DNA from 3 places in the Paraburkholderia sp. MM5496-R1 genome. Region 2 is predicted to be linked to each of the others. Evidence: riboswitches for the same ligand, from Rfam matches in the RefSeq annotation. Region 2 holds a riboswitch; each other region holds the start of a gene.

Region 1 (10,585 bases), on a different contig from region 2:
CTTGCCAATGATCGCCGAGGTCGGCGCGAGCATTTCCGGCATGCCGGGGCCGCCCTTCGGGCCAAGATAGCGCAGCACGACGACGTCGCCGGCGACGATCCTGTCGGCGAGGATCGCTTCGAGCGCGCTCTGCTCGTCGTCGAATACGCGCGCCGGGCCCGTGATGACGGGGTTCTTGAGCCCGGTGATCTTGGCGACCGCGCCGTCTTCGGCCAGATTGCCCTTCAGGATCGCGAGATGGCCTTCGGCGTAGAGCGCCTTGTCGATCGGGAAGATCACCTGCTGATCGCTGCGCGGCTTGGCTGGTACGTCCTTCAACTCCTCGGCGATCGTTTTGCCGGTGATCGTCATGCAATCGCCGTGCACAAGCCCGGCGTCGAGCAGGATCTTCAGCACCTGCGGAATGCCGCCCGCCTTGTGCAGATCGGTGGCGACGTACTGCCCCGACGGCTTCAGGTTGCAGATCACCGGCACTTTTTTGCGCATGCGCTCGAAGTCCTCGATCGTCCATTCGATCTCGGCCGCGTGCGCGATCGCCAGGTAGTGCAGCACCGCGTTGGTCGAGCCGCCGGTCGCCATGATCAAGGCAACCGCGTTTTCGATCGACTGCTTCGTGATGATGTCGCGCGGCTTCAAATCCTTCTTGACGGCTTCGACGAGCACACGCGCCGATTCGGCGGCCGAGTCGACCTTCTCCTGGTCGGGATTCGCCATCGTCGACGAATACATGAGCGACATGCCGAGCGCCTCGAACGACGAGCTCATCGTATTGGCCGTGTACATGCCGCCGCACGAACCGGTCGACGGACACGCATTTTTCTCGATGCCCTCGAAATCCTCCTGCGACATGCGGCCCGCCGTGAATTCGCCGACCGCCTCGAACGACGACACGATCGTCAGATCGGTGCCTTTCCAGTTGCCCGGCCGGATCGTGCCGCCGTACACGTAGATGCCCGGCACGTTCATGCGCGCGAGGCCGATCATGCCGCCCGGCATGTTCTTGTCGCAGCCGCCGATCACGACCACGCCGTCCATCCATTGCCCTTGCACGCAGGTCTCGATGCAATCGGCGATCACCTCGCGCGACACGAGCGAGTACTTCATGCCCTCGGTGCCCATCGACATGCCGTCCGAGATCGTCGGCGTGCCGAAGGTCTGCGGGTTCGCGTCGGCGCGCCTGATCGCGGTGACGGCCGCGTCGGCGAGACGCTGCAGGCCGGCGTTGCACGGCGTAATCGTCGAGTGGCCGTTGGCGACGCCGATCATCGGTTTGTCGAAATCCTCCTTCTGGTAGCCGAGCGCGTAGTACATCGAGCGATTCGGTGAACGCGCGATGCCTTGCGTGATGTTCTTCGAACGACGGTTGTAGGCCATGGGGAGCTCCAGTCTGGTTGTTCTGACGAAAGCGCGCGGCGGCGTCCGCGCGCGCATCCGTTCAGTGTAGTTCCGCCAGACCGTGCAAACCGGCGGTTTTGCGTGACACGCGTCGTGTGTATTATTCGCGGTTGTTCAGGTCGTAAAATATATCAATCATGCTGCCGACGATCCCCGACCTGCGCCAGTTGCGCTATTTCGTCACCGTCGCCGAGGAAAAGCACTTCGGGCGCGCGGCCGCGCGTCTGTCGATGACGCAGCCGCCGCTGTCGCAGGCGATCCGCGCGCTCGAGGAGACGCTCGGCGTCGAGCTGTTCGCGCGTACCAAGCGCTCGGTCGAGTTGACGGCGGTCGGCGCCGATCTGTTGCCGGAGGTGCAGCGGCTGCTCGCGGCCGCGGAAGGGCTCAGGCCGCTCGCGCAGAGCCTCGCGCGCGGCGAGGCGGGCGTGCTGTCGCTCGCGTTCGTGTCGACTGCAGATTACGGCCTACTGCCGCTGCTGCTGCGCGATTTCGGCGCGCGGCATCCGCGCGTGCGGCTCGAACTGACCGAGGCGACCAGCGACGTGCAGGTCGAGGAACTGGTGGCCGGGCGTATCGACGCGGGTCTGGTGATCGCGCCGCTGCCGTCGCGGCATGCGGCGCAGTTGTCGTGGCTGCCGATCGCGCGCGAGCCGCTCGTGATCGCGATGTCGACGGAGATGGCGCAAGGCTTGCGGGGCAGCGTGAACGCAAGCGGCAAGGGCAGCGCCGCCGAAGACCCCGCCGCCGAATGGCTCGACATGCCCGTCAGCCTGCGCGATGTCGCCGACGCGCCGCTCGTGATCTTCCCAAGGCGTCTCGCGCCAGGCTTTTATGACATCATTATGGATTGCTACGGCGTTGCGGGCCTCGCGCCACGGATCGGCCAGGAGGCGATCCAGATGCAGACCATCGTGAGTCTCGTGTCGGCCGGCATGGGCGTCGCGCTGGTGCCGCAATCGTTGCGTAACCTGCGGCGCACGGGCGTCGTGTACCGGCCGCTGTCCGAGTCGGTGCCCGCGATCGAGACGGGCCTCGTCTGGCGCAGCGACGAGGTCAGCCCGGTGCTGGCGGGCTTCATCGACATCGTGCGCGCGCATGCGGCGAGCGTCGCGTCGCGTGTCTAGATCCCGCTTCTGATTCCCTGTAAAAACTGCTTTCGAACCTGAACTGCCCATAACTACACGATGCTCATTCACCCCAATTTCGACCCTGTCGCCATCCATCTGGGGCCGCTCGCCGTGCGCTGGTATGGCTTGATGTACCTCGTCGCATTCGTCGCGGCGATCGTCGTCGCCCGGTTGCGGCTGCGGCTGCCGTACGTCGCCGCGCAAGGCTGGACCGCGAAGGATATCGACGACATGCTGTTCTACGGCGTGCTAGGTACGATCCTCGGCGGCCGGCTCGGCTATGTGCTGTTCTACAAGGCGAGCTTTTATTTCGCGCATCCGCTCGACATCTTCAAGGTGTGGGAAGGCGGCATGTCGTTTCACGGCGGCTTTCTCGGCGTGACGATCGCGATGATGCTGTTCGCTTATCAGCGCAAGCGCTCGTGGCTGCAAGTCACCGACTTCGTCGCGCCGATGGTGCCCACGGGCCTCGCGGCGGGGCGCCTCGGCAACTTCATCAACGGCGAGCTGTGGGGCCGCGTGACCGATCCGTCGGCGCCGTGGGCGATGCTGTTTCCCGGCGCCGCGCCTGACGACGCCACATGGCTCGCCACGCATCCGCAACTGGCCGCGCAATGGCATCTGAACGAAGTGTTCGCGCAATATCACATGCTGCCGCGACATCCGTCGGAGCTGTACGAGATCGCGCTCGAAGGCGTGGCGCTGTTCTTCGTGCTGATCTTTTTCTCGCGCAAACCGAAGCCGCTCGGCGCGATTTCCGCGATGTTCCTGATCGGCTACGGCCTGGCGCGCTTCACGGTCGAATTCGCGCGCGAGCCGGACGATTTCCTCGGCCTGCTCGCGATGGGGCTGTCGATGGGTCAATGGCTGTCGCTGCCCATGATTCTCGCGGGCATCGGCCTGATGGTGTGGGCGTATCGCCGTGGGCGTCGCGAGCAGGCGCAGGCGGTTGGCGCGAACTGAGCGGCGCTCGGCTAGCGTAGCGAGTGTTGCATGAAAAAACGCCACGGCATCGATGGATGCCGTGGCGTTTTCTGTTTGGGCTTGCGCTTGCGCGTCACTTCATCTGCACCGACCCCGACACGTTGACCGTCACCGTCGACGTGCCGCCTTCGAGCGACAGCGGCGCGCTCTTCGCGTCGGCGCCCATCGCGCGTGCGCTCATCATCATCATCGGACGCGGCATCACGCCGCTGTGATTCACGTTGACCTCGCGGATCGAATAGCCGCTAAAGCCGAACGCCTGCGAGGACGCCGCGGCCTGCTCGCGAAACGATTTGATCGCCTCGCCGCTGAGCCGCTGTTCGGCCGCGCGCTGCGCTTGCGGCGACAGCGAGAAACGCACGTTGCCAACCTGCATGATCGATGCCATCTGTCCGGCGAGCTTCGATGCCGCGGCGAAGTCGCGCGATTCGAGCACGACTTCCGTGCGGCCGCGCCACGTCGTGATGCGTCCGTCGCGGTCCGTCGACGGGAAGATCGAGAACGCGCCCGAGCGCGCGGTCACGCCGCTGACGCCGCGCGCTTTCTGCAATGCCGCGTCGGCGCGTTCGTTCAGCGTCGACGTCAGCGACGACGGCTCGCTCGCTTCCTGCTCGTAAAACAGCGTGATTTCGACTTCGTCCTGCGGGACTTCCGCGCTCGCCTGCGCATTCAGCGACAGCACGCCCGAGGGCTGCGGCATCATGGTCTGCGCTCGAGCGGTCGCAGGGTTCAGTGCGAGTGCCACAGGCGCGCCCAAGGCGAGCGCAAGTGCGAGGGACCGTGCGGTTTTTGTCGTCATGACTGGAATCCTTTTGAACAGGTTGTGCACGTTCGACGCGAGCGCCGGGTAGTGGCGCGCGGTTTGACGGATGCGCTGGTGAATGCATCGGCTTGCCGTCGAGCGGCCGGTTCGAGTTCACGCTTTCGTCGACCGATTAGGCGCGTTTTACCGACGCTTGGTTCCCCAATTAGTGCTTCGCCGCCGCATCGGAAACGATGACCTGGATGCGATCACGACAGGTGCCGCGTCGCGCGTTCGCCCTTAAACCAGCTGTTTAGTGATGAAGCGCCATTCGGCTTCGGTCACCGGCGTGATCGACAGGCGATTGCCTTTGGCGAGCACGCGCATGTCCTGCAATTCGGCATGCTCGCGCAGCGCGGCAAGCGGAATCAGCCCGATTTTCTTCTTGAACACGACGTCGACGAGCATCCAGCGCGGCGTTTCCGGCGACGATTTCGCGTCGTAGTACGGACTCTTTTTATCGAACTGCGTAGGGTCCGGATACGCGGTCGACGAGACCTCCGCGATGCCCGCGATGCCGGGCTCCGGACAGCTCGAATGATAGAAGAGCACGCCGTCGCCGACCTGCATCACGTCGCGCATGAAGTTGCGCGCCTGATAGTTGCGTACGCCGGTCCACGGCAAGGTGCGATGTGGTGCGTTGGCGAGGTCGTCGATGCTTGCTTCGTCCGGTTCGGACTTCATCAGCCAGTAGCGCATGAATCGGAGTGAGCGTGTGAGATTGAACGAAGCGCAACAACAGCAGGCGCGTACGGAAAAGCCCCTGAAAAAGGCGCTCAAACGAAAAAACGACGACCAAAGAAAAACGGCATCGAACCGAAGTCCGATGCCGTTCCAGATAAGGTCCCCGCCTTAGCCGCTAGGCCGGCATCCTGAACCGAGGGTTCAGAATTGGTCGCAGTTAGCAACACTTCGGGTACATCAGACTGAGTGACGCGCACACCCGTGCTACAAATTTCCGCAACCGTGCACATGGCATTGGTTCAAGGAATGTATGACCTTGGCGAACCAGGCAGGGAAGCTAAACCGATGAAGCTACAACCCAAACCGTTCAACACGTGACCGATTCGAAACCGGCCCACTACTGCTTACTGCAAGCTGTACTGCTCGATCACAGTACCTAGCTGTTCGTTCATTTGCTGCATTGTACGCCGGATTTCTTCAGCGGGAAATGCTTCTCCGTGTCGCACGCTGCTTTGCAGCTTAAGCAGTTCCGATGCCAGCGACAGCGCAGCCATCACCGCGATGCGATCGGTGCCGCGCACGTTGCTGCCGCTGCGGATTTTCTTCATCTCGGCGTCGACGCGCGCGACCGCCTCGAGCAGCGCGCCTTCCGTTTCCGGCGAGCAGGCGAGACGATAGGGTACTTCGAGAATCGATACTTCGATCTGCTTGGTGGTCATGCGCTTTCTCCGTGTCGGCTCACGTCGCTTTCCGCTTCCTCGTGTCCGGGCTGGGCGGACTCGAGCAGATCGAGCTGGTTATCCGGTTCGCTGCTCGCGCGTGCGCGCGGCAATTTTTCGAGAATGGCATTCAGGCGCACCTGAGCGTCGTCGATCTTGGCGGACAGCGCGTCGCGTTCCGCCTGCAGTGCGTCGCGCTCTTCGCGCAATTGCGCGAGTTCCGCATGCGTGGCTTGCACTTCGGCACGCGTTTGCGCGAGCTGCTCTTCGAGCGCGAGCCGCGCTTCGTTGTGGCGCTGGCTGATCGCAATCAGCTTGCCGATGTTCTGGGAGAGTGATTCGAGTTCGGTGAGCATGTGCTGCGTCCTCTAAAGACATCGCATTTTAGCGCGGAATATTACAGGTTCCGACAATTGTCTCGTTTCGAGACGTAACAGCATCGCTACGTGCAGGTTCGTTGCGTGTCGTGTCGTCGACCATAAGGTAAAAAACCGGTAATCCATCGGACAATAACCTGCATTCAACAGAACCGATTGCGCTCCGGTTGACCTTTCTTGACGCCCCGCGAGGCCGCTCGTAAACTTCCCGCACTCTGGTGCCCGCGCGCGCTTCTCGGCGCGCGCAGTTAAACGGGAAGCAGGACGCGCGCGGTGCCAAAACCGGATGCGCGAACCTGCGCTGCCCCCGCAACGGTAAGCGACCGCATGTGATGTGCTCATGCAGGTCGGTCCTGGTCGCAAGGTTGGAAGTTCAACGTGCGAGTGTGCCACTGCGCGTCACGCGTGGGAAGGCGGGATCGATGTGTCGTAGCCCGGATACCGGCCAGAAAAGAGGGACGTCCCCCGCGAAAACGTTGAACAAGGGGACGCCTCGTGACGCGTCGGCCTGCGGGGAAGCAGGCCGCGCACGCTATCCACAGGAATGTCATCCCATGCTGTCCCCCATCGCCCGCGCAACGCTGCTCGCGTTCGCGAGCCTGCCGCTCGTCGTGCATGCGCAAAGCGCCGAGCCCGCGTCTTCGTCCGCGACGGATGCAACCGCTGCGAGCGCCGCAAACGTTGCCGACGCGGCCAATCTCACTTCCACCGATGCGTCGGGCAACGTGCTGTCGCCGATCGTCGTGACCGCGCAACGCGGACCGCAAGCGTTGCGCGATGCGATCCCGCAGACCACGCAGTTCGATCAGCAGGACATCGCCGACACGACCGCGACCGATCTGCCCGGCCTGCTGCAACTCGCGCCAGGCGCGCAAATCTCGCGCACGGGTGGCCCCGGTTCGACCACGAGCCTCTTTCTGCGCGGCGCATCGTCGACGCAATCGCTGCTGCTGATCGACGGCGTGCGCGTCGATTCGGTGAGTCTCGGCTCAGCTCAACTCGCGCAGATTCCGCTCGATCAGGTCGATCACGTCGAAGTGGTGAACGGCAACGTGTCGGCGTTGTATGGCTCGGGCGCGATCGGCGGCGTCGTGCAGGTGTTCACGAAAGACGGCGGCGATCATCCGCCGCGTTTCAATTTTTCGGTCGGCTACGGCAGCTATCGCACGCAGACGCAAACGGCCGGCGTGAACGGCGCGCTCGATCAGGACGGCCGCACGACTTTCAATATTTCGCTCGCGCGCACGAAGGACGACGGCTTTTCGTCGCTCAATCCGCTCGAGGCGCCGAACGCGAATCCGAACGCAAACGGCAATCTGAACGAGAGCATCAGCGCGTCGCTGCGTCACAAGTTCACCGACAGGTGGGACGCGGGCGTCAGCTACTTCCAGTCGAACAACGACAACAGCTACGACAATGCGTACGGCGAGCCCACCGATCTGAACAATCTCTATAGCAAGGTGCGTCAGGTGTCGGTATTCGCGAACGGCAAGCTGACCGACTGGTGGACCACCCACGTCACGCTCGCCGAGGGCGACGACCGCAGCGTGTCGAACACCAATGGCATCTACAACGGCCGCTTCGATACCGACAATCGCCAGTACACGTGGCAGAACGATTTCGCGCTCGCCGCGAACCAGAAGCTGCAACTCGGCTACGAGCATCTCGACCAGACGCTCGACTCCGACACGTTCGCCGCGCCCGACCGTCACGTCGATTCGGTCTTCGCGGGCTACAGCGCGCGCTTCGGCCGCAACCAGATTCAGGCCAACGTGCGACGCGACCAGTACTCCGATTTCGGTGGAGCGAACAGTTACTATCTCGGCTACGGATTCGACATCACGTCGCGCTGGAAGGTAACCGCAAGCTATTCGGATGCGTTCCGCGCGCCGAGCTTCGACGATCTGTACTATCCGATCAGCGGCAACCCGTCGATCCAGCCCGAGCGCAGTCATTCGGTCGAAGCCGGTTTGCAGTACGCGACCGATGCGCTCGGCGTGATGCGACTGAACGCATTCCAGACGCGCTATACGAATCTGATCGACTACGTGCAGACGATCCCCGGCATCTACCTCGCGGAGAACGTCGGCCGTGCGAAGGTGCAGGGACTCGAGGGATCGTGGAGCGGTCATGTCGGCAAGACCGACGTGCGCGCAACGGTGACGCTGCAGAACCCGCTCGATCTCGACAACGGTACCGACCTCGTGCGGCGCGCGCGTCGGTTCGGGTCGTTCGCGGTGAACCGCAGCATCGGTGGCTGGCGGGTTGGCGGCGAGTGGATCGTCAGCGGTCCGCGCACCGATAGCACCGGCAACCTCGGCGGTTATGGCATCGTGAATCTGTCGGCGCGCTACAACGTCACCAAAGCTTGGTACGTCAGTGCGCAAATCGACAATCTGTTCAACAAGGATTATGAAACGGCCTACTCGTATAACTCGCCGCGACGCGGTGCGTATCTCACGCTCGGCTGGCAGCAGCAGTGACGCGCGCGCCGGGGTGGCCGCATGCGTGAGCGCACGCGGATGAGTCGCGCGTCCGCTTCGCTGCGTGCCGCGATGGCGACGCCGCGCCCGATGAACGCGAAACGCGCGGCCGCGATCTGGCTCGGCCTCGCGTTCGCCGCCATCGCGGTGCTCGGCGCCTCGCTGGTGCTTGGCAGCGTGCCGCTCGCGCCGTCGCGCGTGCTTGCGGCGCTCGTGCCGACGCACACGTTCGGCGGCACGGGCAGCGACGATCTCGCCGGCGAAATCGTGCGTACGTTGCGTTTGCCGCGCGCGCTCGCGGGCTTCGCGTGCGGCGCGTTGCTCGCGCTCGCCGGCGCGCTGCTGCAGGTGCTGCTGCGCAATCCGCTGGCCGAGCCATACGTGCTCGGCGTGTCGGGCGGCGCGGCGACGTTCGCGCTCGTTGCGATGATTGCGGGCGGCGCATGGTGGCTCGTCGATGCGAGCGCATTCGCGGGTGCGTTCGTGTCGATCCTGCTGGTGCTCGGCCTCGCGCGTCGCGAGCTATGGCGCGGCGAGCCGCAGGACACGTCGCCCCGTTTGCTATTGACCGGCGCGGTGATCGCGGCCGGGTGGGGCGCGCTGATCACGCTGCTGCTCAATCTCGCGCCCGACAGCCGTCTGCGCGGCATGCTGTTCTGGCTCACCGGCGACCTCAACGGCGGCGCGCTGCCGTGGACCGCGCTGATGGCGCTCGCGCTCGTGCTGCTCGCGATCGTGCCGGCCGCGCCGCGTCTGAACGTGTTGCTGCGCGGCGACGCGGCCGCTCAGGCGTTGGGCGTCGCCGTGATGCCGCTGCGTTTGCGTGTGTACCTGGTCGCGTCGCTGGCGGCGGCCGCGGCGGTGACGACCGCGGGCACGATCGGCTTCGTCGGTCTCGTCGTGCCGCACATGCTGCGGCTCGCGTTCGGCAACGATCAGCGCATGCTGCTGCCGGCGGCCGCGCTCGGCGGCGGTGTCGCGGTGATGGGCGCGGATCTGATCGCGCGGACCGTGATCGCGCCCGCGCAATTGCCGGTCGGCGTGATCACGTCGCTGGTCGGCGTACCGGTGTTCCTGTGGATGTTGCTCAAACGCCGCCGATGATACGAGCCAAACCCAGCCCCGCCTGTTCGATGCTGAGCACGCAGCGCCTGACGTTGCGCGCCGGCGCGCGCACCTTGCTCGACGCGTTCACGCACACGTTCCATGCGGGCGAAATCTGGTGCATCGCCGGGCCGAACGGCGCGGGCAAGACCACCTTGCTATCGACGCTGGCGGGGCTGTTGCATCCGGCGGCGGGCCATGTCGAACTCGATGGCGTGCGCGTGGCCGACTGGCAGCCGCTGCCGCTCGCACGGCGCCGCGCGCTGATGCCGCAAAGCGCGGCCGATGCGTTCAACGCAAGCGTGCTCGACATCGTGCTGCTGAACCGCTTCCCGCATCTGGGCGGCTGGGGCTGGGAGCGCGACGAGGATCGCGCGGCCGCGCGGGCGGCGCTCGAACGGCTCGGCCTTGCGGACTTTGCGGCGCGCGACGTGCTGTCGCTATCGGGCGGCGAGCGTCAGCGCGTTGCCCTCGCGGCGGTGCTGTGCCAGGACGCGCCGCTGTTGCTGCTCGACGAACCGTTGTCGCATCTCGACCTGCATCATCAGGTCGACTGTCTCGAAGCGCTCGTCGCATGGACGCGCGAACCGCGCCGTAGTGTGCTGTTCTCGTGCCACGATCTGAACCTCGCGCGCCGCTTCGCGACGCACGCGTTGCTGCTCGACGGCGCGGGCGGCGCGTATGCGGGCCCAGTGCGCGACGTGCTGACGCCCGCGTTGACGAGCCGCGCGTTCGGCTATCCGCTGATTCTGATTCGCGACGGCGAGCACGAGGCGCTGATACCCGCGCCGCGCGCGCGTCACGAATCGCCTGCCGGCCATGACGCACAGTCAGGCTGATATTTATTCCTATCCCTTGTTTCGATCACACCTATGACTCGCATCCCACACCCAGCCGGTTTGCCCGAAGT
Region 2 (10,585 bases):
CCACTTAAATTAGCTGCCGACTATGGACAATCTCGTCGACGCACACGTCGAGGACACCCAGGACACCCAGCCCGCCGCGGCATCCCCGATGCTCGAGCCTGATACGGTGCCGGTAGGCACGCCGCTCCCATGGCCGATCGTCGATGCCGACGGCACGCTGCTCTTCGCAAGCGCGACGACGCTCGCGACCACCGACGAGCGCGCCTTTCTGTTTCAACACTTCCGCCCGCAACGCGGCGACCTGTTCGACCTCGGCGCACAACAACCGCCGGCGCCAACCGCCCAGCCTGACCACGCCGGTGAGTTGACGCTGAAGGACATGCACCTCGAGATCGGCACATTGATCGGCATGCGTTCGCAACTTGGCAGCGGCGCGCCGATGCAACCTTGCGGCATCATCGGTTTCGCGCCGAATCATGCGCTGTTCGTCACGCCGCCGATGCAGCAGGGCCAACCGCTGCCGCTCACGCCCGGCGAGAACGTCGAGGTCGTCGCGATCGCGAGTCAGGCCGTGTTCCGTTTCGTCTGTACGGTCGAAGCGGTCTGCCGCGTGCCGTTCGACTATGCCGTGTTGTCGAGGCCCGGTATGGTCCGCCGGCTCCGTGAGCGCAAATCGATCCGCGTCCATGCGCACCTGCCCGTGCGGTTTGGCATCGGCGGGAGCGGTGACACTTACGAAGGCCTTGGACTCGCCAAGGGCATCAGCGCGCTCGGCATGTCGTTGAGTGCGTCATGGACACTGGGTGAAGTCGGCGAGCGGCTGCGCATCGCGTTCCGGCTGAAGTCGGCCGAATACGATTCACAGATCGAGACGACGGCGGTGATCCGCAACGTTCAGAAGGGCAAAACGCCTGGCGAGCCGTCCATGCATGGGCTAGAACTGGATCAACTCGATTCCGTTCAACAGATGGCGATGAAGGTGTTCGTGTTCGATCGTCAGGAGAATGTGCAGCACTGGTCCAACGGACTGAAATAAGCGGTACGGCCACAAAAGCAACGCGCGTGCGGACACAGCAGCGTCGACCTCGCTGCGCACACATCGATCAGCCGAGCAACTCTTCCGGCGTCAACCGCCGCGCTCCCCAGGCATTGGCGAGCACCTCGCAACGACCGAGCCGTATCGCACCACGCTCGAAATCGACGAACACGACTTCATCGACGTCGGCCGGCCGCGCGGGTTCGTCGCTCGTGCGGCCGTCGGTCAGAATCCATAACCAGCGCTGCTGGGCCGGCCGTCGCCGCGCGCAGCGTTCGAGCAGTTGCGCGGCGCTGCGCACGCCCGACGCGAGCGGCGAACCGCCGCCTCCGCCCACGGGCGCGAGCCATCGCTCGTTCCACCAGCGCGGCACGGCGGGGCCGAAGCGCACATCCGCTCCCGCACCGCCGAAGCAGATCAGCGCAGCCTCGGCGCGCATCGCACTCGCACGGTCGAACAAGGCAGTCAGTAGACCCTTCGCCAACGCGAGGCGTTGGCCTGCCAGCATCGACCCGGAGCAATCGAGCACGAAACAATGCAGCACACCGCCACGCGGCACTTCCCGTACGAAGCGCAGATGCTCACGACGCAGCGTGTGCTCGCGCATCGCGGCGAGCGTCGGTGGCCATGCAATGCGCCTGCCCGGTTCGCCGCGCGACGTATCGCGCGAATCGGCCCCCACGCCTCGTCGCCATCGAAAACCGCTGCGCGAGTCAGCGGCGGCGCCTTTCCGATGGCTCAGCGTTTTTTTGCGTCGAGCGCAATGACGCCTTTGACAGGCAAAGCCGCCGCCGGCTCGGGCGGCAGGTAGCCCCAGTCGGAGTCGGCGGAAGGTGTCGTGGATGGAGCCGTATCGCCAGACGCACCCGCAGCGACGTCCCGTGCCGGCGCCGCGCTTTCTGGCCGGCGCTGATTCGCATGTTGCGAATCATGCTGACGCCGCCGATGAAGCAGCACCGGATCGGCAACGCGCTCCACATGTCGCACCGTCACCGCACCTGCCCGTTCGAATGCGGCCAGCGCGCGCGCCGCGCGCAGCATCACGAGGTCGGCGCGCAAACCGTCGACGGCCGCGTCGATGCATAGCGCGCTCACGCGCGCATGGACGGCGTCATCGAACGACAGCAGCGGCAGCGCCGCGCGCGCCGAGCGAATTCGCTGCGCGTATGAAGCTTGCTGCTCCGCGTAAACGGTACGAAACCCAGCGGGATCGAGATCGAACGCGAACCGCGCTTTGACGATCGCCTGCCGCACCTGCGGCTCGAACGCGTTCTGCAACTCCACCATCAGACCGAAGCGGTCGATCAATTGCGGCCGCAACTCGCCCTCTTCGGGATTCATCGTGCCGATCAGCACGAAGCTCGCGTCATGACTATGCGACACGCCATCGCGTTCGACGGTATTGACGCCGCTCGCCGCCGCATCGAGCAACGCATCGACGAGCGCATCGGGCAGCAGATTGACTTCGTCGACGTACAGCACGCCGCGATGCGCCTTCGCGAGCAGCCCCGGCGAGAAGCGCACCGAGCCGTCGCGCAACACGCTTTCAATATCGAGCGTGCCGATCAGACGATCCTCGCTCGCGCCAAGCGGCAGATTCACGAGTTCTCCCTCCGGCAGCAGTTCCGCAAGCGCGCGCGCGGCAGTCGACTTCGCGGTGCCACGCGGTCCGCTGATCAATACGCCGCCCAAGCCCGGGTCGATCGCCGCGAGCACCAGCGCCTGCTGCAACGAGGCCTGGCCGATCAGCGCCGCAAACGGAAAAACGGGCCGCGCCGCCGTACCCGATACACAGGCGGAGCTACCTGCGTCGTCCGCTCCTCGCATCGCTCCATTCATGTTTGTCTTCCTTCGATCTGCTGTTCGCTCGCCAGCAGATGCGTTTCCACCTGCGCGCGATAGTCACCCGGCTGCTGCCACAGCCCCCGCTGCATCGCCTCGAGCAAACGCTCGCAGATCGAATGCAGCGCATGCGGATTGTGCCGTTGCATGAACGCGCGCGTATCGGCGTCATTCAGATAAGCATCGGCGACGAGCGCGTATTGATGATCCGCGATCACGCGCGCGGTCGCGTCGTAGCCATACAGATAATCGACGGTCGCCGCGATCTCGGCCGCGCCCTTGTAGCCGTGGCGCTTCACGCCGTCGAGCCATTTCGGATTGACCACGCGCGAGCGGATCACGCGCGCGATCTCCTCCTGCAACGTCCGCACGCGCGGCGCGGCCGGACTGCTGTGATCCGCGTGATAGACGCGCGGCTGCCGACCTGCCAGATGCCGCACCGCCGCGACCATGCCGCCCTGAAACTGGTAGTAGTCGTTCGAATCGAGCACGTCGTGCTCGCGGTTGTCCTGGTTCTGCAGCACGAGGTCCATCACTGCGAGGCGCGTGCCAAACGCTTGATGCGCCTCCTCGCCCGCGCTCTTCTGCGCGTACGCATATCCGCCCCATGCCTGATACGCGTTCGCGAGATCGGCGTCGGTCTGCCATTGGCGCGAGTCGATCATCTGCTGCAGACCCGCGCCGTACGTGCCCGGCCGCGCGCTGAACACGCGCCAGCCGGCGCGCTTGCGCGCTTCGACCGGGTCCATGCCGCGCGCGATCAACGCATCGCGTTCGCGCTGCACGCGCGCGCGAATCGGATTCAGCTCCGCGGGCTCGTCGAGTTCGGCAACCGCTTGCACGGCCGCATCGAACAGATGCATCACGTTCGCGAACGCATCGCGAAAGAAACCGGATACGCGCAACGTGACGTCGATACGCGGCCGATCGAACGCGTCGATCGGCATGATCTCGAAGTCCGTCACACGGTGGCTGCCCGGCGCCCATTTCGGCCGCACGCCGAGCAGCGCGAGCGCCTGCGCGATATCGTCGCCGCCGGTGCGCATCGTCGCGGTGCCCCAGACCGACAGGCCGATCGCGCTGGGATAATCGCCGTGCTCCTGCAGATGCCGCTCGATCAGTTGCTGCGCCGATTTCAGGCCGAGTGCCCACGCGGCTTGCGTCGGCACCGCGCGCGTGTCGACCGAATAGAAGTTGCGGCCGGTGGGCAGCACGTCGGGCCGACCGCGCGACGGCGAACCGCTCGGACCTGGCGGCACGAAACGTCCTTCGAGGCCGCGCTTCAGTTGCGTCATTTCCTGCGGGCCGCAGGCGTCGAGACGCGGCAGCACGTCGTCGCGCAGGCGTGCGATCACCTGTGCCGCTTGCGGCAGACTTTCGTCGGCTACGGGGACGGCCTGCGAACGATCCGCATCATCGCAATCGACATCGCAGACACCGCGCAACAGCTCGCCCGCGAGCAATTCCAACCGCTCACGCGTATCGCCATAATGTCGCCACGGCGCATCGCTGACCCGCTGCAATACCTCGGGTCGCGGACCGTCCCATGCGGCGGCCCAATCCACCGTCAACGGGTCGAACCGATGATCGATGCGCAGATCGCGCGCCAGCGCGTCGACGAGCCCCGCCTTGCCGGCCCGCCCATCGCCGACCGGAAAGCGCCCGAGCGCGAGCAGCGTGTCGCGCCGCTGCACGCCGCGCGGCGACTGCCCGAACGTATGCAGGCCATCGCGAATCTGCGCTTCCTTCAGCTCGCACAGCCACGCATCGACGCGTGTGAGCAGCGCGTCTTCATCGTCCTGTCGGTTCGGCGCCGCGAGACTCAGCTCTTCGTGCAGCCGATGCTCGACGATCGTCGTCAGAATCGTGCGACGCAAGAGCTTCGCGCGACGCGAATCGACCATCAATGCTTCGTAGTATTCGTCGACCTGGCGTTCGAGGTCCTGCAGCGGCCCATAGTTTTCGGCGCGTGTAAGCGGTGGCATCAGATGATCGATGATCACCGCCTGCGCGCGCCGCTTCGCCTGGCTGCCCTCGCCGGGATCATTGACGATGAACGGATACAGATGCGGCATCGGTCCGAGAATCAGATCGGGCCAGCACGCGTCGCTCAAGGCGACGCTTTTGCCCGGCAGCCATTCCAGGTTGCCGTGCTTGCCGACGTGCACGACCGCGTCGATGCCGAACTGATGGCGCAGCCAGAAATAGAACGCGAGGTATGCGTGCGGCGGTACGAGCTCCGCATCGTGATAGCTCGCGTAGTCGCCGTGCTCGCGCGAACGCGCAGGCTGAATGCCGACGAACACCTGGCCGCAGCGCCAGCCGGCGATCATGAAGCGGCCGCGCCGCAGCGTGGGGTCCTGCTCGGGCTTGCCCCAGCGCGCGTTCAACGCGTCGCGCACGCTCGCCGGCAACGCGTTGAAATGCGCGAGATAGTCGTCGAGTGCGAGGCTTTGCAGGGCCGGACGCAGATCGCGTACGACCGGATCGTTGGTCACGCCTTCGGTCAGCCTGTTCAACAACGCGTCGCCGTTTTCGGGTAGTTCGCCGACACGATAACCTTCATCGCGCAGCATCGACAGAATGCCGACCACCGACGCCGGCGTATCGAGCCCGACGCCATTGCCGATGCGCCCTTCGCTCATCGGATAGTTGGCGAGAATCAACGCGACTTTCTTGTCGGCGTTATCGAGCGAACGCAAACGGCACCAGCGCCGGCTCAGCTCGGCGAGAAAGCCCACCCGTTCGAGGTCGGGCTGATAGCGGACCACGTCTACCTGCGTATGCGCACAGCGATACGCGAGCCCCTTGAAGCTGATCGCGCGCGTGATGATGCGCCCGTCCACTTCGGGCAGCGCGATATGCATCGCGATGTCGCGCGAATTGAGGCCGTGGTTGTCCTTCAGCCAGTCTTCGCGATTGCCGCCGCTCAGGATCACCTGAAACACCGGCGCGTCGCCGGCGAGCGCGAGCGGCTCCGGGTCGTCGATCGCGGAAGCGGCGAACGCGGTCGTGTTCAGCACGAGCGCGACACCATGTTGCGCGCACAGCGACTGCACGACATCGCGGCTCAGCGCATCCTTCAGCGACGTGATCGCGAGCGGCAGCGGATTGAGCCCTTGCGCTTCGAGCGCGTCGATCAGCGCATCGAACACCGCGGTATTGGCGGCCTGCAGATGCGCCTTGTAGAACAGAATCGCGACGACCGGCGCGTCTTGCCGCCAACGCGCCTGCCAGTCGGCGACGATGGGGGTATCGCGCTCGGGGTGATACAGCGACGCGGCCGGCAACGCGCGCGGCGGATCGGGTTCGCGCCCCCAGTCGAGCGCGCGATACGCGATGCAGCGCAAAAACGCCTCGGCGTTCTGCGGACCGCCCTCGCGCAGATAGCGCCACAGCTGCTGACACAACTCGGCGCTCGCAGTGCTGCGCGCGAGCAGGTTCGGGTCTTCCTGCAGATCGCCGGAAAACATCGCGAGTGTTTGCTGTTTGCGCTGCGCGAGCGCGACCACCTGCTCGATGCCGTACGGCCAATACGTTTCGCCGCCGAGATGATCGACGACGACCACGCGCGCATGCTGCAACACGTCGTCCAGATAGAAATCGACCGAGGCAGGCTGACGCAGATACGTGACGTTCGCGAGCCGCACGCTCGGAAAGCCGTCGCCGAGACGCGGCACCACGCTCGCGAGCAGCGACAGCGTGGTGTCGGCGGAACTGAGCACGACGATCTCGGCGGGCTGCTGATCGATGCGGATCACGCCCTGCGTATCGTCGACGAAGCCGCCCGGCGTCGTGCGCAGCAGATGCATGCTGGTGCGCCCGTTTATGCCGTCGCGTTCGACGTCGCGCCGAGCGCCGCGTCGAACGCCTGTTGCAGCGCGTGCTGGTCGAGGTCTGCGCCGATCAGCACGAAGCGGCTCAACGCGCCGTCGCCATTTTCACCCGCTTGCCAGCGCCGGTCGAAGTAGCTCTCGAAGCGCCGGCCCACGCCCTGGATCACGAGACGCATCGCCGCGCCCTGCAGTGCCGCGAAGCCTTTGACACGGTAAATCGTGTGGGATTCGACGAGCGTCTGCAAGGCGGCGAGCGCCGCGTCGCGCGACGGTACGGATGCCTGCACGACGACCGAATCGAATTCATCGTGGTGATGATCGGGGTCGTCGGCGGAACCGTGGTGGTCATGACGCAGGTGGATCGTCTCTTCCGACGCCGCTTCGAGGCCCAGCAGCGTATGCAGGTCGAGCCGCCCCTGCTGCGCGCGCACGATCTTCACCTGCGGCGCAATCTCCGCGCGGATCGCGGCTTCGACCTCGTGCTGCCGCGCGTCGTCGATCAGATCGGTCTTGTTCAGAATCACCAGGTCGGCCGCCGACAACTGGTCTTCGAACAGCTCGTGCAGCGGCGACTCGTGATCGAGATTCGGATCGGCCTTGCGCTGCGCATCGACGGCGAGCGGGTTATCGGCGAACTGGCCGCTCGCGGCGGCCGGGCCGTCCACCACCGTCACCACCGCGTCGACCGTGAAGCCATTGCGGATCTGCGGCCAGTTGAACGCCTGCACGAGCGGCTTCGGCAACGCCAGGCCCGACGTTTCGATCAGCACGTGATCGAATTCATCGCGGCGCTCCGCGAGCTTTTCCATCACCGGGAAAAATTCTTCCTGCACGGTGCAGCACAAACAACCGTTCGCGAGTTCATACAATTGCCCTTCGGTCTCGACGCCGTTTTCATCGCAACCGATGCCGCAGCCCCTGAGGATTTCGCCGTCGATGCCGAGCTCGCCGAACTCGTTGACGATCACCGCGATGCGCTTGCCGCCCGCATGCTGAAGAATGTGCCGCAGCAGCGTGGTTTTGCCGCTGCCGAGAAAGCCCGTGACGATCGTGACGGGGATCTTGCGCAATTGAGTTTGCATCGTGAGGTCCATCCCTTGGCGTTGATCGGTATGCCGGAAAGTCCGCGCGTGGGTCCGCGTCGGCTGGCGAATGGAGCGAATGAAGCACGCGCAGCAGTACCAGCGATCACCAGACACGGGGACGAACGACGGCATTGCCGCGACAACGGAAATACAGAAAGCGGAACTGAGGTCATGAACGCGCCGCCGCATCCCCGCGGCGGTCGTTCTGCTTCGTTGGGCCGGTATCCGGGCTGGCGAAAGCGCCGCTTCCCCTTCCCGGCCGAGTGGTTTCTCGTCCAGTGGTGAAATGTCCACGCGAGCTTGCGCGAGGACATCGAAGCCGGCACTGCGGTGCCCGGCTATCAAGCCGGAACCGCTTTTCGCTTACCGTTGCGGGGACAGCACAGGTTAGCCGCTCCAGAGCAGGTGGCTCCCTGTTTCCCGTTTAACTGCATGCGCACGAGCGCGCACGCGAGCACCCAAAGTGCGTGCGAGTGTAGGCCCGCGGACTTGCGCAGTCAAGCAACGCACAGAGCCGGAAAGCGCCGCCGTGGCTTATCCGGCAAGGCGCCATGTGCTATCGTATGCGCGCGTTTGGTGCCCGCACATGCGCTCGCGTGTGCAGTTAAACGGGAAACAGGCAGCGCCTCGCGCGTTCAACCTGTGCTGTCCCCGCAACGGTAAGCGACCTGCGGCGCGCGATTCGATTCGCCTTCGATTCCGCCGTGCCGCGCATGCGTTTTTTGATGCCACTGTCCCGCGAATCGCAACCGGGACGGGAAGGCGAAGCGCATGAGGCCGCCAGCCCGGATACCGGCCAGACGCGGAGGCGGTGCCGCATTGCATCCGTGCATCACGTGGCGCCGCCGGCCGCCGGAATCCGCGGGGAACGGATGTGAAGGCGTAGCAGCGCGGCATCGCGCGTGCCCGGATTCGCAGTTGCGCATGACCTCTATATTCACCGCCGCGCGCGCTGTCGCACGCCGCGTCTCTTCTTCCATCACCGCATGGCGCGCGCCATGCACGCCGCGATGACGCGCGCCTGGCTGATCGGCGCCGGTCCCGGCGACGTCGAACTGATCACGCTGAAGGCCACCCGCGCGCTCGCGCAGGCCGATGTCGTGCTCGTCGACGATCTGGTGAATCCCGACGTGCTGCAGTTCGCGCGCACCGACGCGCAAGTCGTGTACGTCGGCAAGCGCGGCGGCCATCCGTCGACGCCGCAAGCCGACATCGTCGCGCAAATGCTCGGGCATCTGCGCGCGGGGCGCAGCGTCGCGCGGCTCAAGGGCGGCGATCCGTTCGTGTTCGGCCGCGGCGGCGAAGAGTTGCAGGCGCTGCAGGCCGCGGGTATCGAAGTCGACGTGATCAACGGCATCACGGCCGGCATCGCGGCGCCCGCGGCGCTCGGTATCGCGGTCACGCATCGTGATCACGCGCAGGGCGTCGTGTTCGTCACCGGCCACGGCGCCGGCAGTGGCGAACCGGACTGGGCCGCGCTCGCCGCGACGCACATGACGCTGGTGATCTATATGGGCATGCGCCGGCTCGGCGAGATCGCCCGCGCATTGCTCGCGGCCGGCATGTCCGCCGACACGCCGTGCGCGGCGATCGTGTCGGCGACGCGGCCTGAGCAGCGTCATGTGCTCGCGCCGCTTCGCGAGTTCGCCGAGGCGGTGGCGCGCGCGGGGCTCGGCTCGCCGGCGATCGTCGTGATCGGCGCTGTGGCGTCGCTCGCACTGGCGCGTGATGCGGCCAAACGCGACGCCGGCATTGCTCACGAACTGGCAGCGAGCGCGACACGACACGGACTCGCACGCGCGATCAAAACGCTGAGCGTCGGCATCGGTTGCCGCTTGCACAGCAAAGCCGCTGAGATCGAAGCCGCCGTGCGCGCAGCGCTCGGATCGAATGCCTTCGAGCAGATCCGCGCCATCGCGACGATCGACACCAAAGCCAACGAAGCCGGTCTGCTCGAATTCTGCTCACGTCATCAGCTGCCGCTGCAACTGTTCAGCCGCGAGCAGATCGCCGCGGTACCGGTCGCGTCGCCGTCGGCGGCGGCACACGCGCAGCTCGGTGTCGATGGTGTGTGCGAGCCGTGCGCGCTGCTGGCGGCAACGGCGCCGGACTCCACCACAACCGCACAAAACGTGCGTCTAATCGTACGCAAGACCGCGCACGCCGGCATCACGGTGGCGATCGCAGCGGCGAACAATGCTGCCCTTAGCGACGCGCCCCCATCCCATCCCGCCCCTCAAAACCAGGACCCTCGATGAAAACCGATCCGGAATCGCATCAACGCATGACCGAACGCCGCCGCGAAGGCCACGAAAAGAAGCAGGCCGGCGCGACCGTCGAAAAAGGCCTGCTGATCGTCAACACCGGCACCGGCAAGGGCAAGAGCACGGCCGCGTTCGGCATGGCCGTGCGGGTGCTCGGCCACGGCATGCGGCTCGGCGTCGTGCAGTTCATCAAGGGCGCGCTGCATACGTCGGAGCGCGATTTCCTCGGCGCGATCGCGCAATGCGATTTCGTCACGATGGGCGACGGCTACACGTGGAACACGCAGAACCGCGAGGCCGACATGGCGACCGCGCGCAAAGGCTGGAACGAAGCGCGGCGGATGATCGAAAGCGGCGACTACCAGATGGTGATCCTCGACGAGCTGAACACCGTGCTGAAGTACGAATACCTGCCGCTCGACGAAGTGCTCGCGGTGATCAACGCGCGTGCGCCGATGTTGCACGTCGTCGTGACCGGACGCCATGCGCCGGACGCGCTGATCGAAGCCGCCGACCTCGTCACCGAAATGCGCGCGATCAAGCATCCGTATCGCGAGCAAGGTGTGAAGGCGCAGCGCGGCG
Region 3 (10,585 bases), on a different contig from region 2:
GGTGACGGATGTTTATGTCACACCCGATGCATCATGCCCGAAGTGACGTGTTTTCCAGCGCGGCAGCAAACCAGCCCAGCACCCTTTGCAGGTGCACTTCGCCGTAGAGCCGCGCAAACCGCTGTGTCTCGGCATTGTCGGGGTCGCCGAGTACGGCCAGCCGTGCCTGGATGAACGCCGGCGTCAGCGTGATGCCGCACTCGTGCTCAATGCAGTGCTGCCAGTCATCGAAGCTCTGGGGAATCGGCGAGGTCATGGGTACGGCGGGCGCCAGCGGAAAATCCCATGGTAGCAGGGTTGGTTATTAATGCAACAAAGTGGCGTTAATAACCTGATTTCGGACCCGCCGAATCAGGTGCAACGATCCTGCGTGCTCACACGCCGTGGGTCGAGCAGTCGCGGCAGGTACCGTGAATCGTGACGGCAGAGTTCGTGCTATGAACGCCGCGGCGGCTAAGCTTGCGCTCTATCCGGGCGAGCACACCGGCCAGTTCCGGATCTTCCGGAAGCGCAGAAATGTTGTGGCAATGATCGCACTCGAAATAACCAGTGGAGGTCTCGTGCTCTGCGATTGCATGGCGCCAGGCCCGGTCAGATCCCTGGATTCGGGTGAGCAGGCCAACGGCAGTTAGCCGGTCGAGGATCCGGTAGAGGGTCACGCGATCCACTTTTCCCGCGCCTGTAGCGGCGCCCAGATCGCGGGCGAGTTCTTCGTGCGAACGGGGCTGTTCGGCGCCCTCCAGGCGTTCGAGCACGGCAACGGTAAGCGCGGTGGAGCGCAGCCCCGCCTCGCGCAGGCGCGATGGCCAGTCGGTAGGAGCGTGTGGTGGATGTTTGCGCGGAGAGTGGCGGGTAGGCATGGATGACCGTGGATGCAACTGTCCAATGATGGAATGATACATCGTTCCGCGCGGGCAAGGCCACGCGTGTCGTATGGTCGTCGTCATGGACCTGGCGGCATGCCCTGGTCGAACAGCGGTTGCAGGCCATCCTCCGCAGCGATGGCCATCGGACGCCCGACTGCCGTCTGCCGGCCGCCTGCCCAGCGCTCGAGCCGGTACAACGCGCCGAAGGCGAAGGACGGCGGTTGCATTCCGGCACCGAACACAGCCTCGCCACCGCGTCGCATGCTGTCCGCGAGCCATGACATCAGGCGCAGGTGATAGGGGTTGCGGGCAATTTCACCATGGTGACAGGTCAACGCCTCGATCATGGTCGCGACGCTTGAGCTGTCGAGTTCGACGAGGGTATTGGGCTGCTCCAGGGTGCCCCAGAATTCTGTCTGCGCAAGCCAGACGGCGTGTGCATGTTGCTGAAGGGCGTCATGCACGAGCCAGTGGACACCGATGTGCGTCGCAGAGCCATCACGCTCGTGCGGGCAGAAGACGATGCGCGGCCGATAGTCGTCGAACAGCGCGGCGAGGCGGTCGATGTCACGGGCCCAGCCTGCCGGGTCGGCGCGGCGACGCGCTGGCGTGACCGGCTGGCGACCGTCGAGGGCTGGATCGAGCAGCGCAAAATCAAGCCGGGTACAGGCATGGCACAGCTCGTTCCATCGTTCACTGCGGCGGCATGGAGGTACACGCGCAGGATCCCCTGGCGGTCGTAGTCTTCAACCGCCTCGCAGTTCGGTGCGCAACGATGATCGATCCAGCGGGCGGCGTTCCCGCCGGTGCCCGCATCAATGCAGTAGCGGCCGTCACCGTCACCCAGCGCAAACAGAAAGGTGTGGAACGGGTCTTCGGCGTTGACGGGATGCTGGCGTCGTGCTGCCGCGTGGGTAATGCGCGCCCCCCTGTATTCGATGATGCGCATGCCGCGCGGAATGTCGGCAACGGCAAAGACACCCTTGCCATGGATGGGACTGCGTCGGATCTGGATCAGGCGGGGCATGAATGCAGGAATGTATGCGGTGAAGCAGACTCAAGTATAGCGTTCCCTTTTCTAATTATCGCAACTGTGTTGCGTTTACGATGCGGGTTAGATATCGTTCTGCCGGAATCGCGGGCGATCCGACCGCTGGCGCGATGACCCGGACGTGAAGCGGGCAGCCTGCACGGGCAGGCATGCGCTAGCCAGGCCGGGGCGCGGGGGAATTGAGTGTGCGATCGATTAGAATTGCGCACGCAAAGCCCGGAAGCTGGTGCAAATCCAGCGCGGTCGCGCCACTGTGACCGGTTTCCTGAAACCGGGAGTCAGACCTGGGCCTTGTCTTCCTTCACCTGTCATGGGGCGCGAAACCCCAGGAGAACCGCCATGACCTGCATCGTCAGTGTCCACCGGGCATCGGCTGCCCGTTGCTTCCTCTTTTTCTCCCGTCGTCTGTGTTGACCCGGTAAGTTTCGCCGGTCAGTACGGCATGCCTGGTTCGTGTTTCCGGCAATCGTGCGGCGTTTCACTGCGTCGATGACATGGTGGATCGGCACGTGTGTCGAGCGCATAACAAACAGGCGCACCGCATACGGTAGCGCCAGAGAAAAAAGAAAAGAGAGCAGGACAATGAAGAAAATCTCGATCCTTTCGCCGTCGCGAACGCAGCGACGCCGCAGCCGTCAGCTCACAGCAGGGATGCTCGGCTGCGCGTGGCTGATCGGCTCGTCGTCCGCGTTTGCTGATGACGGCAGCGGCCCGGCGGCAGACAGCACGCAATCTGCGCAGGAGCCGGCACAGACGCTGCCGGCTGTTAAGGTCCAGGCATCGGGCCATACGGATACACCGGACCTGAGCACGCCGATCCGTACCGGCAGCCGGCTTGGACTGTCGAGCCTCGATACGCCGGCGAGCGTCGAGACGCTCACCGGTGAGCAGATTCAGGTGCGCGGCGACACCACGGTCAACGAGGCCATTACGCGTGCGGCCGGCTTTGCCACCGACGCGGCACCCGGCAATGGCGGCACGTCGGTCTCGGTGCGCGGCTTCAGCGGGCCAAAGTCGATCACGACGCTCTATGACGGCACGCGCATGTATCCTGGCGCAGGCACGGTGACCTTTCCGTTCGATACGTGGTCGGTCGACCGGATCGAGGTGCTGCGCGGTCCGGCGTCGGTGCTCTACGGTGAGGGTGGCATCGGCGGCGTGATCAACGTCGTGCCGAAGGCGCCGCAGCGCGACTACGCGACCACGGTCCAGCTCGGCGCGGGCGCCTATGGCGAGAAGCGCGTGGCGCTCGATACGACGGGCGCGCTCGGGCCCATGCTGTCATACCGCTTTTACGTGAGCGACGACCGCTCGAACGGCTGGGTACCGCGCGGCGATTCGCATACCACGGCGCTCGGCGGCGCATTGCGGCTCGACGTCGATCCGACCTTGTCATTCACACTCGACTACGACTACGGCCGCCAGAAGCCGGCGCGCTATTTCGGGATTCCGGTGCTCGACGGTGCGCTCAATCCGGCGTTCCGCTACCAGAACTACAACGTCGCCGATTCCGCGATCTCCTATTACGACCAGTGGACGCGGCTGAACGCGAAGTGGCACGCCATGCCTGGCATCACGGTGCGCAACCAGCTCTATTATTTGCTGACCAACCGCCACTGGCACGATAGCGAGAGCTACGCCCTGCAGCCGGATGGCGATGTGTTGCGCAGCGATTACATCGAGATCCTCCATCATCAGCGGCAGATCGGCGACCAGCTCGACACGACGATCGACGGGCGTGCATGGGGCCATCAGAACCGGCTGGTCGTCGGCGCGGACTTCAATGTGATCTCGTTTGTCGATACAAGCAATTCACCATACGGCGGCTCGTCGATCGTGCCGGCATTCGGTTTCGATCCGGGCGTGTTCGACAGTCCCGATTCGACCGTGCCCGCGTTTCGCACCGTCACGCATCAGGCGTCCCTTTTTGCAGAGGACCGGTTCGAGCTGACCGAGCGGCTCGCGTGGGTGAGTGGCCTGCGTTACGACCATATCGACTTGCATCGCGAGACGTTCGCGACTGCCACGACTGCGGCGGCGTCGTTCGACAGGACGTTCGCCCATACAGGATGGCGCACGGGCCTTGTGTTCTCGCTCACGCCGGCACTGTCCGTGTACGGTCAGTACACGACCGGCACCGACGGCGTCAGTTCGCTGATTACGCTGTCGCAATCGAACAGTCAGTTCACGCTGTCGACAGGTCAGCAGTGGGAGGCGGGTGTCAAGAAGGAAGTGCTCGGCGGCCGCGGATCGTGGACCTTCGCGGTGTACCAGATCGTGAAGCGTAACCTCGTGAGCACCGATCCGCTGAACCCGGACCTGAGCGAGCAGGTCGGCCGGCAGTCGTCGCGCGGCGTCGAATGGTCGGGCGCGCTGCGGCTGGGCGGCGGCTGGTCGGTCGAGGCGAACGCGGCGCTGCTGCGCGCGCGGTACGACGATTTCGACGAGGCGGTCGATGGTCAGAGCGTGTCGCGCGCGGGCAACGTGCCCTACAACATCCCCGAGCAGACCGCGAACGTGTGGCTCGACTGGGCGTTCGCGCCTGGCTGGCGCGCGGGAGCCGGGGTGCAGTATGTCGGACGGCGCTTCGGCGACAACGCGAACAGCGTGTCGATTCCGTCGTACACACTGGTCGATGCGTCCGCGTCGTGGCGCGCAACGCGCAACCTGACGCTCGCGCTCTATCTGCGCAACCTGACCAACCGGACCTATGCGGTCTCCACGCAGAACGACGGCACCGAATGGCTGCTCGGCGCGCCGCGCTCGGGGTGGGTCACCGCGACGATGACTTTCTAGCCTCATTGATCGGCAAAGCCATGACCTCACTGCATATCGAAGAGCTAGGCTGGTCGCCGCCGTCGCGGGACGCGAGACGCCCGGACGACGGCGAGAGCCTGTTGCGGCGGATCGTGCTCGAAGTGCAGCCGGGCGAATTCGTCGGCCTGATCGGACCCAACGGCAGCGGCAAGACGAGCCTGCTGCGGTGTGCGTTCCGGTACGCAAGGCCGCACAGCGGCGCCGTCAGGCTGGACGGCGACGACGTCTGGGTCAAGTCCGGGCGCTGGGCGGCGCAACGCATCGCGGTGGTACAGCAGGACCCGCCCGACGACTTCGGCCTGACGGTGGAAGAGGTCGTCGCGATGGGCCGTACGCCGCACAAGGGGCTGCTTGACGGCGACACCGCCGTGGACGCAGCGCTCGTCGACGCCGCGCTGCACGATGTCGAACTCGATGCGCACCGGCAGCGGCCGTTCGCTTCGCTGTCGGGCGGCGAACGGCAACGCGCGCTGCTGGCCCGTGCACTGGTGCAGCAGCCGCGTGTGCTGATGCTCGACGAGCCGACCAATCATCTCGATCCGCGGCATCAGATCGAACTGCTCGGCCTCGTGCGGCGGCAGCGGATCACCACGTTGGCCACGATTCATGACCTGAATCTCGCCGCTGCGTTCTGCGACCGGCTGTACGTGATTGCCTCGGGTGAGATCGTCGCGTGCGGCACGCCGCAGGCGGTACTAACCGAGCCCTTGCTGAAGACGGTGTATGGCGTCGATGCGCTCGTCGACCGGCACCCGGTGACGGGACGTCCGCGCATCACGCTGATTACAGGACCGGAGTCCGGGACATGACGAAAAGGAAGACTTCCCTCTGGCGCGCGACGGCGGCCACCATTTTTTTCGTAGCCGCATCGTACGCACAGGCTGACCGTTATCCGGTTACCGTGCGCAGCTGCAACCGGGATGTGACGTTCGCGCGTGCGCCGGCGAGGGCGGTCAGCAACGATTCGAACCTGACGGAGATGATGCTCGCGCTGGGGCTCAGGACACGGATGGCGGGGTTCACGGGAATCGGCGGCTGGAAGACGGACGATCCGTCTCTGCGCGTACGCCTTGCGGGGATCCCGGAACTGGCGCGCCGCTATCCGTCCATCGAGACGCTCGTCGGCGCCGGTGCGGATTTCTATCTGGCCGGCTGGAACTATGGCATGCGCGTCGGCGGTCCCGTCACGCCCGAGGCGCTTGCACGCTTCGGCATCGCGTCGTACGAGCTCACGGAGTCCTGCGCGCACGTGATGCCGATGCCGGCGGCGTCGCTCGACGACGTTTATCGCGACCTGCGCAACCTCGGCGCGATCTTCGATGTGGACGCGCGTGCGGCGAGCGTTGTCGCGTCGATGCAGGCGCGTATCGCGACGGTGTCGCGTGCCCTGGGACCGGACCCGGTGCGCCCGCGCGTGTTCGTCTACGACAGCGGCGAGGACAAGCCGTTTACGGCCGGGGCGCTGGCGATGCCGACCGCCCTGATCGACGCGGCAGGCGGTCGCAATGTGATGGACGACGTTCAGCAGAGCTGGACGCAGGTCAGCTGGGAGAGCGTCGTCGCACGCAATCCGCAGGCCATCGTCATCGTCGACTATGGCGCCGTGACCGCCGCACAGAAAATCCGCTTTCTCACCGGCAATCCGGTGCTCGCAAATGTCGACGCGGTGCGCTCACGCCGTTTCATCGTCGTGCCTTACGATGCCGCGACGCCGGGCGTGCGTAACGCCGGGGCCGTCGAGACCCTCGCGCGGGGGCTGCATCCGGAGGTGTTCGGCGCACTGGCCGGTGCCGTTACCGGGGAGGCGCGCTGAGCATGGATACGCTATCGGGCGGCCGGCCGGCGTCGCGAACACGTCGTGGCGCGCTCATTCCCTTCACCTTGCTGGGTCTGGTGCTCGCCGGGTCGATCATGGTCGCAACAGGGCTCGGACCGGTGCCGGTTTCGCCGGGCATGACCGTCCGCATTCTGCTCCATCATCTGTCGGGCGATCTAACTGGAGCCGTACCGGCTGATGCGCAGGATGCGATCGTCTGGATGATCCGACTGCCGCGCGTATTGCTCGGAGTGGTCGTCGGCGCGGCGCTTGCGGTGGTCGGCGTGGCGCTGCAGGCTGCCACGGCTAACCGGCTGGCCGATCCGCATCTGCTCGGCGTGAGTTCGGGCGCGACGCTCGGCGCGGTGACCGCAACGCTGTGGCTCGGCGCCGTGTTCGGCCCGCTGACGCTGCCAGCCACGGCGTTCGCCGGCGCGCTCGCGGCGATGTCGCTCGCCGTCGCGCTGGGTGCGCGCGCCGGCCGGCTCGATTCGCAACGCCTGCTGCTGTCGGGGGTATCGGTGTCGTTCGTGATGATGGCGCTGGCGAACCTGCTGCTCTATCTTGGGGACCAGCGCGCCGCGTCGTCGGTGCTGTTCTGGATGCTGGGTGGTCTTGGACTGGCGCGATGGGACCTGCTGGGCGCGCCAGCCGCGTTCGCCGTCGGCGGCATGGTGCTGCTGGCCGCACGCCGGCGTGAGCTCGACGCGCTGATGAGTGGCGATGTCGCCGCCGCAACGCTCGGCGTGGATGTCGCGCGGGTGCGTCGCGAAGTGTTCGTCGTGAGTTCGCTCGTCACGGCCGCGATGGTCGCGGTGAGCGGTGCAATTGGATTCGTCGGGCTGGTTGCGCCGCATGTGTGCCGACGGCTGGTCGGTGCCGGCCACGCTCGGCTGTTACCCGCGTCGGCGCTCTTTGGCGCCGTGCTGCTGCTCTGGTCGGACGTGGCCGCGCGCATGCTCGCCGCGCCCGACGATCTGCCCATCGGCGTCGTTACTTCGCTCTTTGGCGGCGCGTGCCTTGTGTGGCTGATACGGGGCGAACGGGCGTAGCTCCCGTTCGCCGATGTCGCCAGTGTGGAACCGCTGGTTGCGTCGCAGCCGGCCAGCCTAAGGCAACCGTCCAGCCCCGCTGTGAAGACGTCTGCGGGGAGCTGTTTGCCGATAAAGACGATCTTTGTTTCCCGCAACTCGTTCTCCCGCCACGGCGTGCCAAGGTCGGCGCCGAAGATCATGTGGACTCCCTGGAACACAAGGCGCCGCTCCAGTCCCGCCACGTTCAGCACACCCTTGTAGCGCAGCATCGACGTGCCGTAAATCGTGACAATGGTGCTGAAGAAGGCTTTGAGCTTCTGCTGGTCGAGCGGGCGCGCGCGGGTTCATCTGCCGCAGCCGCTGCATCAGTGCCTGCGTTTGCGCTTCGCCGGCGAGGTCTGCCTTTGATACGAGGATACGGTCGGCGAAACCAACCTGTTCCTGCGCTTCGTGATGTTCGTCGAGCTGTGCATTCCCATGCCTGGCATCGACGACTGTAACGATCGGGTCGAGCAGGTAGTTTTCCTGCACTGTCGTCGTCGACGAAGAATGTCTGGGCAACGGGAGCCGGGTCGGCGAGTCCGGTCATGATTGATTCCCTGTCAATTAAGGTTGCTCGGTCCTGCGGGTATAACGATCAGACCGCCTTCGCGCATCGTGACGCCCAGCGCGGAGAAGTGCGCGGCCCCGACTGCCGGACGGCAAACGTCATGAGCTTGCGCGTGCGTTAATGGCATCACCCGCACCGTCGTCAACGATGGGACAGGGAAAGAGGGCGTCCGGGCATCGGTTGGGCGGAGCTGTAGCCTTCAACAGGCTAGCGCTTCAGCGCGGCCGATAGTGCGTCGGGTTGCGAACCCATCCACTGCTGGAAATTCTTCCCAGCGGGTAAAGTCTCGGTCACGCTGATGGCTGGTACGTGCGAGTTGCTCGCGAGCTTCAGCATGTGCCGGGTCATTGCACTGCTCGCCTGGCTGTTGTGGGACGTGTACGCGGCGAGCGGTCAAATCCGTCTCAAATGACGCGACATCCGCCGCACTCGGCTCTGTGTCGTTCATCGTTGCAAGCTGGAAGCGCTCGTTGCGCCTGTCCAGACCGATTGCACTCGTCATGTAACCAAAAACCGGCTCCGTCGCTGTCAACGGCACGTGCTCGTAGTGCCCTTTCAGGGCAGCGACCTTGTCGTCGACGGGTTTGAGCGAGTTGAGAAAGCGGTCCAGGCGAGCATCGTAGTCACCTTTATGCGCCGGATCGGTGGTTACCAGAGACGTATTCACCGCCTTCGCGACGGCGGGCATCGTCTTCGGGTCGTACCAGAGATGCGGGTTATCGCCGGACTTTCGTCCCATGAGTTGTGCCGCGACAATTGTCGTGCGGTTCGACCTTTTCGAGGCCGCCAATAGCTTTTCCATCGACGGGTCGTAATCAGCGCCGTTGTACACAACGAGCGCCGCACCCTGCAGCGCCCGCGCCGTCTTCGGACTGGCTTCAAACAGGTGCGGATCCTGGTCGGGATTGCTCAGGATGCTTGTGACCTGCACGTGGTGGTCGCCGAGCTGCCTAACGACGTCACCGTAAAAATCACGGCCGGACGGGTACCGACGGTGCCGCCGCCACCGTTTGGCTGCAGACGCCAATCGCAAGCGCAAGCGCGACGGGGTACAGCACGTGAGCAAGCCTGTTCACGAATTTCCTTGCGAATAGATGTAATCGCAATCGCCACGATCGCGAGCACACTGAGCGGATAGATGACCCACCCGCCAAGCTGCACGGCGTCCACAAGATTCATCCAGTCTTTCAAATCAAGAACGGAGGGTTCCTGTTCGACAGCACCCGGCTCACTGAGACTCTGATGTGTGATCTGCTATCGGACCTGTGCGGCTGGGGACCGTTCACGAAACTGAACATAGAAAATCCAAACCACCCCGCTATTGATCGTTTGTCGCTCGACGGGAAGATAGGGGCGCAGGTTACGTCGACACGAAGCATCGAGAAGGTGAAGGACGCAATTGAGAAGTTCGTCGCTGGATCCGAAACCTGAAAAACTCTATATCTTGATGCTCCGCGGGCGGCAAAACAGTAACAGCAGCGCAAGCCGAGTCTTTCTCTATTCAAGGACGTTGAAGCGGAAAGCCGTCGGCGAAACCTTCTCTCATGTGCGTAACGGACGCCCAGGTCTCGCGCTGCTAAACAGGTGTGAGGCAGCCTGACGAAGTTCAGCGTTGAATGCGGGCGGTGTGGGTCGTGAGCGGCCCATTCGACCTCGCGATGCACGTCGTGCCCAAAGCCGGCGCGAGCCTCTAACAAGGCGTTTCTGTAGGCCAACGCACGCGCCTGGAACCGCGATCCATCTGAAGGCTGAGGGGCCGTCACTGTTGCGTTCCAGCAGGCCGATGCCGGCGCTGCCCGCCTCGCACAGATCGAGCGCCATGTCTGGAGAGCGTCTGCAGCATGGCGCCGTCCGAGGCGGGCAGCGCCCGTGCCAGACGACGCATCGATTTGTTTTCAGCGGCGAAATCGTGTGGTCGATGCGCTCGCGTGCCAAGGGCCGGTGTGACCAGGCTGCCCGCGGGCCGTGCGCGGTCCGCTGCGGATTCGAACATGGTCGGCCTGGTGTGCCTCGCAACCGAGAACCTGCCAGGCAGCCACAACCCTCAGGTTCCCTACGCTCGCTTGCTGCCAAAGGAGCCCTGTCGGTGAACGGGGGCGACCACGCAGAAGAATTTGTGCTGAACTCAAATTTACGATCGCGACGAGATTAAGGCGCATATTGTCGGGATCGCCAGGCCGGCGCAGTAACTCGTCAGCGATCTTTTGTGACGCACGGTGTGGGCCATGCGGCATAGAGCGGCAAAGTGGTGAAGGACAAACTTTGCCTCATGTGTGGTGCCCGGTTATCGGGGAGGGAAAGATGCCAGGCGTGCGGTGAGTACGTTTTCCGGAGCTCGAACTTTCGTGTACTCGAAAACGTACTCATTCGACATTGCCTTCTAGTGGAACG

What was found. A riboswitch is a leader RNA that binds a small molecule or an ion and turns the genes downstream of it on or off. The one in region 2 is predicted to bind cobalamin.
Region 1: it holds a riboswitch for cobalamin, as region 2 does, so the genes downstream of both, OKW38_RS15320 (TonB-dependent receptor domain-containing protein) here and cobA (uroporphyrinogen-III C-methyltransferase) in region 2, are expected to answer to the same signal.
Region 3: it holds a riboswitch for cobalamin, as region 2 does, so the genes downstream of both, OKW38_RS11390 (TonB-dependent receptor) here and cobA (uroporphyrinogen-III C-methyltransferase) in region 2, are expected to answer to the same signal.

What each region holds. Positions count from the first base shown of each region.
Region 1 covers NZ_JBNDLT010000002.1:1,820,222-1,830,806, reverse strand. Annotated here, with positions in the region: gene ilvD (dihydroxy-acid dehydratase) at 1-1,374, opposite strand, end outside; gene OKW38_RS15355 (LysR family transcriptional regulator) at 1,533-2,519, shown strand; gene lgt (prolipoprotein diacylglyceryl transferase) at 2,580-3,485, shown strand; gene OKW38_RS15345 (SIMPL domain-containing protein) at 3,580-4,305, opposite strand; gene OKW38_RS15340 (EVE domain-containing protein) at 4,549-5,007, opposite strand; RNA gene ssrS (6S RNA) at 5,149-5,330, opposite strand; gene OKW38_RS15330 (cell division protein ZapA) at 5,397-5,711, opposite strand; gene OKW38_RS15325 (ATPase) at 5,708-6,067, opposite strand; cobalamin riboswitch at 6,288-6,552, shown strand; gene OKW38_RS15320 (TonB-dependent receptor domain-containing protein) at 6,643-8,571, shown strand; gene OKW38_RS15315 (FecCD family ABC transporter permease) at 8,611-9,675, shown strand; gene OKW38_RS15310 (ABC transporter ATP-binding protein) at 9,672-10,514, shown strand; gene cobT (nicotinate-nucleotide--dimethylbenzimidazole phosphoribosyltransferase) at 10,548-10,585, shown strand, end outside.
Region 2 covers NZ_JBNDLT010000003.1:2,429,419-2,440,003, reverse strand. Annotated here, with positions in the region: gene OKW38_RS37390 (flagellar brake protein) at 23-976, shown strand; gene OKW38_RS37385 (vWA domain-containing protein) at 1,044-1,658, opposite strand; gene OKW38_RS37380 (ATP-binding protein) at 1,715-2,815, opposite strand; gene cobN (cobaltochelatase subunit CobN) at 2,812-6,630, opposite strand; gene cobW (cobalamin biosynthesis protein CobW) at 6,645-7,736, opposite strand; cobalamin riboswitch at 7,939-8,216, opposite strand; cobalamin riboswitch at 8,297-8,554, shown strand; partial or broken gene cobA (uroporphyrinogen-III C-methyltransferase) at 8,750-9,487, shown strand; gene OKW38_RS37360 (cobalamin biosynthesis protein) at 9,491-9,997, shown strand; gene cobO (cob(I)yrinic acid a,c-diamide adenosyltransferase) at 9,994-10,585, shown strand, end outside.
Region 3 covers NZ_JBNDLT010000002.1:955,938-966,522, reverse strand. Annotated here, with positions in the region: gene OKW38_RS11415 (hypothetical protein) at 32-256, opposite strand; gene OKW38_RS11410 (Fur family transcriptional regulator) at 375-902, opposite strand; gene OKW38_RS11405 (hypothetical protein) at 944-1,330, opposite strand; gene OKW38_RS11400 (hypothetical protein) at 1,307-1,609, shown strand; partial or broken gene OKW38_RS11395 (SET domain-containing protein-lysine N-methyltransferase) at 1,657-1,815, opposite strand; cobalamin riboswitch at 2,082-2,225, shown strand; gene OKW38_RS11390 (TonB-dependent receptor) at 2,500-4,713, shown strand; gene OKW38_RS11385 (ABC transporter ATP-binding protein) at 4,734-5,543, shown strand; gene OKW38_RS11380 (ABC transporter substrate-binding protein) at 5,540-6,547, shown strand; gene OKW38_RS11375 (FecCD family ABC transporter permease) at 6,550-7,602, shown strand; partial or broken gene OKW38_RS11370 (GTP-binding protein) at 7,722-7,868, opposite strand; partial or broken gene OKW38_RS11365 (GTP-binding protein) at 7,975-8,115, opposite strand; partial or broken gene OKW38_RS11360 (metal ABC transporter solute-binding protein, Zn/Mn family) at 8,402-9,233, opposite strand; gene OKW38_RS11355 (SMEK domain-containing protein) at 9,263-9,625, shown strand.